2 linked regions of the Caballeronia sp. LZ062 genome follow. The protein of the gene in region 1 binds, or shares a complex with, the protein of each later gene. Links are inferred from orthologs where the notes say so. Each region holds a gene or a part of one and is shown on either strand. Other genes may lie near its edges. The genes, in order: smc and P9239_RS14795.

Region 1 (4,399 bases):
GCCCGCCGCATCGCAGATGGGCGCGGTCGTGTTCGTCGTGATCGCGCTCGGCGTCGTGCTCGCGGTCAACAACGTCATTGTGCAGATCGGGCTCGCGCGCGTGCCGGCCAATCGCGCGTCCATCATCATGCTGTTCGAACTGGTGGTGACGGCGCTGTCGTCGTGGCTCATCGCGAGCGAAGTGCCGGGGCCGCGCGAATGGGCGGGCGGCGCGTGCATCGTGGCCGCGTGCGTGCTTTCGGCATGGGCGCACAGGCAGGGCCGCGAGGTATCGCCAAGCCCGCCGGACGCGGCCGAGCCCGAAAAGAAATCGACACGCGCGATGGTATGATGGTGTCCGCTCGCGCCGCAGCAGGCGGCGTCCGGCGCGCATGGGACACATCCGCGACCGGCCGCGCTGCGGCTTGTCTGCCGTTCATCCTCCGTCATTCACTTCAAACAGCGATATCGCCGTGCGTCTGACTTCGATCAAACTCGCTGGTTTCAAGTCCTTCGTCGATCCCACGCATTTCCAGGTCCCCGGCCAGCTGGTCGGCGTCGTCGGGCCGAATGGCTGCGGCAAGTCCAACATCATCGACGCCGTGCGCTGGGTGCTCGGCGAATCGCGCGCATCCGAATTGCGCGGCGAGTCGATGCAGGACGTCATCTTCAACGGATCGACCGCGCGCAAGCCGGGCAGCCGCGCGAGCGTCGAACTGATCTTCGATAACGCCGACGGCCGCGCCGCCGGTCAATGGAGCGCCTACGGCGAGATCGCCGTCAAGCGCGTCCTCACGCGCGACGGCACCTCCAGCTACTACATCAACAACCTGCCCGCGCGACGCCGCGACATACAGGACATCTTTCTCGGCACGGGTCTCGGTCCGCGCGCCTACGCGATCATCGGGCAGGGCATGATCGCGCGGATCATCGAGGCGAAGCCCGAAGACCTGCGCGTGTTCCTCGAAGAAGCCGCGGGCGTGTCGAAATACAAGGAGCGTCGGCGGGAGACGGAAAATCGTCTGCACGATACGCGCGAAAATCTGACGCGCGTGGAAGATATCGTGCGCGAGCTGACGGCTAATCTGGAGAAGCTGGAAGCGCAGGCCATCGTCGCGACGAAATACAAGGCATTGCAGGCTGAAGGCGAAGAGAAGCAGCGTCTGCTGTGGCTTCTGCGCAAGAACGAAGCGGGCAACGAAGCCGAGCGCCAGCAGCGCGCCATCCGCGACGCACAGATCGAACTCGAAGCGCAGACGGCGCGTCTGCGCGAAGTGGAAGCGCAACTGGAAACGCTGCGCGTCGCGCACTACAGCGCGAGCGACGCCATGCAGGGCGCGCAGGGCGCGCTCTACGAGGCGAATGCCGAAGTGAGCCGGCTGGAAGCGGAGATCCGCTTCATCGTCGAGTCGCGCAATCGCGTTCAGGCGCAGATTGCCGCGCTCGCCGCGCAGCGCGAGCAATGGCAGATGCAGGCGCAAAAGGCGCGCGACGAAATCGAAACGGCGTCCGAAGCATTGGCCGAAGGCGAAGAGAAGGCCGCGATCGCGCAAGAGAACGCCGCTGCGAAGCATGACGCGCTGCCCGCGCTCGAAGCCCGCTGGCGCGACGCTCAGGCGAAGCTGAACGAAGAACGCGCGGGCATCGCGCGGGCCGAGCAGGCGCTCAAGCTCGAAGCGGCGCATCAGCGCAACGCGGATCAGCAGCTTCAGCAATTGCAGCAGCGTCAGGAACGCCTGAAGAACGAAGCGGGCGGCCTCGACGCCCCCGACGAAGCGCAACTCGAAGAACTGCGCATGCAGCTTGCCGAGAACGAAGAGATTCTGGCCGAAGCGCAGGCGCGTCTTGCCGATGCGCAGGAAACCGTGCCGCGCCTCGACGCCGAGCGCCGCGCCGCGCAAGAGCGCGTGCAGGCGGAAAGCGCACAGATTCATCAGCTAGAAGCACGCCTTGCCGCGCTGAAAGCGTTGCAGGAGAGCGTGCAGACAGAAGGCAAGATCCAGCCGTGGCTCGACAAGCACGAACTCGGCGCGCTGCCGCGTCTGTGGAAGAAGCTGCACGTCGAAGCGGGCTGGGAACCGGCGCTCGAAGCCGTGCTGCGCGAGCGTCTCGCCGCGCTCGAAGTGTCGAATCTCGACTGGATCAAGGCGTTCGCGAGCGACGCGCCGCCCGCGAAGCTCGCGTTCTTCGCGCCGCCCGTCGCCGGCAAGCCGCTCGACGCGCCGCAGGGTTTGCGGCCGTTGACCGCGCTTCTTCGCATCGATGATCCGGGCATTCGCGCGGTGCTCAACGAATGGCTCGGCAATACGTTCATCGCCGACGACATCGCGCAGGCGCTCGCCATGCGCAATCAATTGCCGGAAGGCGGCGCGTTCGTCGTGAAGGCGGGGCATACGGTCACGCGCGTGGGCGTGCAGCTTTACGCGTCGGATTCCGAGCAGTCGGGCATGTTGGCCCGCGCGCAGGAAATCGAAAATCTCGCGCGGCAAGTGCGCGCCCAGGCGCTGCTCGCGGATGAAGCGAAGGCCAACGCCGTGCGCGCCGACGCCGCTCACACGCAGGCATCGCAAGTTCTCGCCGACGCGCGTTCCGCCGCCGAGCGCGCGACGCAGCGCGTCCACGCGTTGCAGATGGACGTGCTCAAGCTCACGCAGGCGCACGAGCGCTACACGCAGCGCAGCACGCAGATCGGCGAGGAACTGGAAGAAATCGCCGCGCAGATCGAGGAACAGCGTGCGCTGCGAGCTGAATCCGAAGCTGCGTTCGAGCAGCACGACGCCGAAATCGCGCAATTGCAGGCGCGTTTCGAAGACAACCAGCTCGCGTTCGAATCGCTCGACGAGGCGCTCACGAACGCGCGCCATGAATTGCGCGAACTGGAACGCGCGGCCAGCGACGCGAACTTCGCGGCGCGCGGTCTCGCAGCGAAGATCGAGGAATACAGGCGCAGCATCGACACGGCGCACGAGCAGAGCGAACGCGTCGAGGGCGCGCTGGAAGACGCGCGGGCCGAACTCGAAACCATCAACGCGCAGACTGCGCAGACGGGTTTGCAGGACGCGCTCGAAGTACGCGCGGCACGCGAAGAGGCGCTGCACGCGGCGCGCATCGAACTGGACGATCTCACCGCGCGGCTGCGTCAGGCCGACGAGCAGCGCCTTCAGACCGAGCGGTCGCTCCAGCCGCTGCGCGACAAGATCAACGAATTGCAGTTGAAGGAACAGGCGGCGCGCATCAGCGGCGAGCAGTACGTCGAGCAGTTGCAGGCCGCGGGCGTCGACGAAGCGGAATTGCAGGCGAAGCTCACGCCCGACATGAAGCCGTCGTATCTGCAAGGGGAAGTTACGCGCCTGAACAACGCCGTGATCGCGCTCGGGCCGGTCAACATGGCCGCGCTCGAAGAACTCGCGGCGGCGACCGAGCGCAAGCACTTCCTCGACGCGCAGTCGGCCGATCTGAACGACGCCATCGGCACGCTGGAAGACGCAATCCAGAAGATCGACCAGGAAACGCGCGCCCTGTTGCAAGGCACGTTCGACGAAGTGAATCGCCATTTCGGCGATCTGTTCCCGCGTCTTTTCGGCGGCGGGCAGGCGAAGCTCATCATGACGGGCGACGAAATTCTCGATGCCGGCGTGCAGGTCATGGCGCAGCCGCCCGGCAAGAAGAATTCGACGATTCACCTGCTGTCGGGCGGCGAAAAGGCGCTCACCGCGACGGCGCTCGTCTTCGCGATGTTCCAGTTGAATCCCGCGCCGTTCTGTCTGCTGGATGAAGTGGACGCGCCGCTCGACGACGCGAACACGGAACGCTTCGCCAACCTCGTGCGGGCCATGTCGAGCAAGACCCAGTTCCTCTTCATCTCGCACAACAAGATCGCGATGGAGATGGCGCAGCAGCTGATCGGCGTCACCATGCAGGAGCAGGGCGTGTCGCGCATCGTCGCGGTGGATATGGAATCCGCCGCAGGATTCGCGCAGAACGGCTGACCCGGTTTTATGAATAACGGCCGGACGTGGAGCCGGCCAGGCGCGCAGGCGCGGAGTGGCGCGCATCGGCGAGGCGGCGGCAAAGGCCGGCGCATCGGATGCGCGCGACAGATCGCGCGGCGCTTCGTAACCCAAAAGAATGATGGAGCGTGCATGGACGAGTTGACACTCGGATTGATCGGAGCGGGAGCGGTGGTGGTCGGCGGCGTGGTGGTGTACAACGCGTGGCAGAGCGCGAAAGTGCGGCGCAGGATGCCGCGCCCGATGCCCGACGAGGCCGCCGACGCGCTCGCGCGCCAGGAAACCGACGAGGAGCAGCCGTTCATCGAGCCGGTGCGCCCCGCGCGGCGCGAGCCGGTCGCGGAAGATGCGCAGCAGGACGCGCGCGTCGAACCGAGTTTCGGCGGCGTCCCTGTATCGACCGAGGCTGC
Region 2 (3,243 bases), 520 kb from region 1 along the record:
TTGCGTCGGCACGTGATCGCGGCTGCCCTTGATGCGATTGTTCTCATCGACGAACACGAGATTCGGCTTCCAGCCCGCCGCGATCTCCTTTTCGTCCACCTGCGCGAATGCCGCGATGATGACGAGATCGCCCAGTTGCGCGCGCCGCGCCGCCGACCCGTTGAGCGAGATCATGCCGCTGCCGCGCTCACCCTTGATCGCGTAGGTGGTCAGGCGCTCGCCGTTGTTCACGTTCCAGATGTCGATCTGCTCGTTCTCCAGGAGATTCGCCGCTTCGAGCAGATCTTCGTCGATGGCGCACGAGCCTTCGTAGTGCAGCTCGCAGTGCGTGACCGTCGCGCGATGGATCTTCGATTTGAGCATGGTGCGTTGCATGTTGCTGACTTCCTTCAGATTTCCAGATTGTCGATGAGGCGCGTCGCGCCGAGCTTCGCCGCCGCGAGCACGACGAGCGGCGCATCCGCGTCCGCCTCGCCCGGCGCGAGCAGGTCGGCGCGCTTGCGAACGCTCACGTAGTCGGGCTTCCAGCCGCGCGCGGCGAGCGCGTTCATGGCGTCGCGTTCCAGCGCGGCGACATCGCGATTGCCTGACAACACGGCTTCGCGCACGCGCTGCAGTTGCGCGGCAAGCTGCGGCGCCTCCGCGCGCTCGGCAGGCGACAGAAAGCGATTGCGCGAAGAGAGCGCGAGGCCGTCTTCGTCGCGCACTGTTTCGGCGGCGACGATTTCCGTCGGCAGCGCGAACTGGTGGCACATCTGCCGCACGATCATCAACTGCTGATAGTCCTTCTTGCCGAATACGGCGACGCGCGGCTGCACGCACGACATCAGCTTCATCACGACGGTGCACACGCCATGAAAGAAGCCGGGGCGGAATTCGCCTTCGAGAATGTCGCCGAGGTTGTGCGGCGGATGCACGCGATACTGCTGCGGCTCCGGGTACATGTCCTTTTCGGTCGGCGCAAAAAGCACGTAGACGTTCTCGCTTTGCAGCTTCTCGATGTCGTCCTGCAGCGTGCGCGGATATTTGTCGAAGTCTTCGTTCGGGCCGAATTGCAGGCGGTTCACGAAGATGCTCGCGACCACGGGATCGCCGTGCTGGCGCGCGAGCCGCATCAGCGAGAGATGGCCTTCGTGAAGATTGCCCATCGTCGGGACGAAGGCGGTTCGGTTCTGGCCGCGCAACTGGTCGCGCAGTTCATGGATCGAGCTGATGACTTTCATCGAGCGGGTGTCTCCTGGCGGGCGGCGTAAACATCGGCTGCCCCGGGGCAAAGGTGGGAGAAAATCGGGTTCTTAGGCAGGAGAGTACGCCAGCCGCACGTAGATGGGCGCATACGGCTCGGCCTGCGTGATTTCGAGCAGCGATTCGCGCGACAGCTCCAGCATCGCGATGAAGTTCACCACGACCACCGGCACGCCGCGCGACGTATCGAAAAGCTCCGTGAACTCCATGAAGCGCGCGCTTTGCAGGCGGCGCAGGATGATGCTCATGTGCTCGCGCACCGAAAGCTCTTCGCGCGAAATCTTGTGATGCTGCACGAGCTTCGCGCGCTTGATGACGTCGGCCCAGGCGGCGCGCAGGTCGTTCATGTCGACGTCCGGGAAGCGTTGCACCGACGCCTGCTCGATATACACCTCCGCGCGCAGGAAGTCGCGGCCGAGTTGCGGCAACTGGTCGATGCGCTGCGCCGCGAGCTTCATCTGCTCGTATTCGAGCAGCCGCCGCACGAGTTCGGCGCGCGGGTCTTCGGCGTCCTCGCCGGTGTCGGCCTTCTTCACCGGCAGCAACATGCGCGACTTGATCTCGATGAGCATGGCCGCCATCAGCAGATATTCCGACGCCAGTTCCAGATTCGACTGGCGAATCTGGTCCACGTAGCCGAGATACTGCGCGGTGACATCCGCCATCGGAATGTCGAGCACGTTGAAATTCTGCTTGCGGATCAGGTAGAGCAGCAGGTCCAGCGGGCCTTCGAACGCTTCCAGAAAGACTTCGAGCGCGTCGGGCGGAATGTACAGATCCGTCGGCAGCTTCCAGAGCGGCTCGCCGTACAGATGCGCGATCGCGACGCCGTCGATCGTGTCGGGCGTCGAATCGGTCGCGGGCGCGGCGAGCGCCACGTCGCGGCTTTCGCGTGCATCTTCCCGCGCTGCTTGCGGCTCCTGGCCGGCGCTCACGTTCAGAAGTTCTGGTAGTACACGTAGGGCGTCTGCTTCACGCGCGAGGTTTGCTGACGCGCGCGCTCGTCCAGATCGACGGGCTGCTTGTCCCACAAGAGCGCGCGGCCGCGGCGCTGTTCGTCTTCCAGCGTGGGTTTCTGCGCTTTCAGCTGATTGATGAACTGGGTGATGTCCGACTGATACATGATGCGGCTTCCGTTGAGTCGATTCGGTTCGATGAAGGGCGGCGCGCCGGTCGGCGATTGCCTGAAGGCTGCGGGCCAGGCTGGCGGCGCGCGCGTGCGTCGGCGATTTTACCGCAAGCCAGGGCGCGGTCCACGCCTATCCGCCCGTTCGGCGGCTCGTGTGTGGAACCCGCTGGTGCCTCGCGCCGTCCAACGGCGCACGGCCGTAAGCCGCAAGGCGCTTTTTTACGTGCCCGGGCGCATCGATGTGGTGAAATAGCGCCTGCGCCGTGCGGCGCGGCGACGCGCCGAACCGCGCGAAGCCGGCGCGAAAGCCGCACTCGCTGGACCGCTTCACCTTTCGATTCCACTCATCCCGATGCCGGAGGTCACGTTTGGCGGGGCGTTTGTCTGATTCGCTGCGCGCGCTGCGCGGCCTGGCCGCAAGATCGCGCACAGCGGAACCGTTTGCGCCTCCCGGCCGCAACCGGCGGGCTGCCGTCGCGGGGTCCCGTTTCGCATCGGCGGCAGTCGCGGCATTTTTATCGCTGGCCGCCGCGACGCCCGCTTTCGCGAAATACGACGTGGACATCGACGCGCCGCGCAGCATCAGGAAGCTGCTGAAGGATCACCTCGATCTCGCGCGTTTCGCCAAGCGCGACGACGTCAGCGACGACCAGTTCCAGTTTCTCGTCACGGCCACACCGAAAGACGTGCGCGATCTCGTCGCGACCGAAGGGTATTTCACGCCCGTCGTGCGCACGGACGTCAACAGCGCGGGCGAGAAGCGTTCGGTGAAAGTCAGCGTCGATCCCGGTCCGCAGACGAAGGTTGCCTCGGTGCAGCTCAACTTCACGGGCGCGGTGGCCACGGAAGATCGCACGCAGGAAAACGCC

What was found.
Region 2: the proteins of smc (region 1) and P9239_RS14795 are in contact, whole or in part, in a crystal structure (PDB 3ZGX), measured with the Bacillus subtilis proteins. The link is inferred for Caballeronia sp. LZ062 from one-to-one orthologs.

The regions. Positions count from the first base shown.
Region 1 is NZ_JARTWB010000002.1:1,345,576-1,349,974, reverse strand. What follows is about bases 78-4,168. They hold smc (chromosome segregation protein SMC), read left to right. Parts: upstream 78-452; coding sequence 453-3,968; downstream 3,969-4,168. Other genes in these bases: P9239_RS12385 (cell division protein ZipA C-terminal FtsZ-binding domain-containing protein), read left to right, coding at 4,122-4,168; P9239_RS12395 (DMT family transporter), read left to right, coding at 78-331. Outside these bases: more of P9239_RS12395, read left to right, coding at 1-77; more of P9239_RS12385, read left to right, coding at 4,169-4,399. UniProt on the Bacillus subtilis protein: Required for chromosome condensation and partitioning.
Region 2 is NZ_JARTWB010000002.1:1,866,834-1,870,076, reverse strand. Bases 210-3,144 are described here. They hold P9239_RS14795 (ScpA family protein), read right to left. Parts: upstream 2,124-3,144; coding sequence 1,296-2,123; downstream 210-1,295. Other genes in these bases: P9239_RS14785 (autotransporter assembly complex family protein), read left to right, coding at 2,785-3,144; P9239_RS14790 (DUF3460 family protein), read right to left, coding at 2,183-2,371; panC (pantoate--beta-alanine ligase), read right to left, coding at 390-1,223; panD (aspartate 1-decarboxylase), read right to left, coding at 210-375. Also shown: more of panD, read right to left, coding at 1-209; more of P9239_RS14785, read left to right, coding at 3,145-3,243. UniProt on the Bacillus subtilis protein: Participates in chromosomal partition during cell division. May act via the formation of a condensin-like complex containing Smc and ScpB that pull DNA away from mid-cell into both cell halves.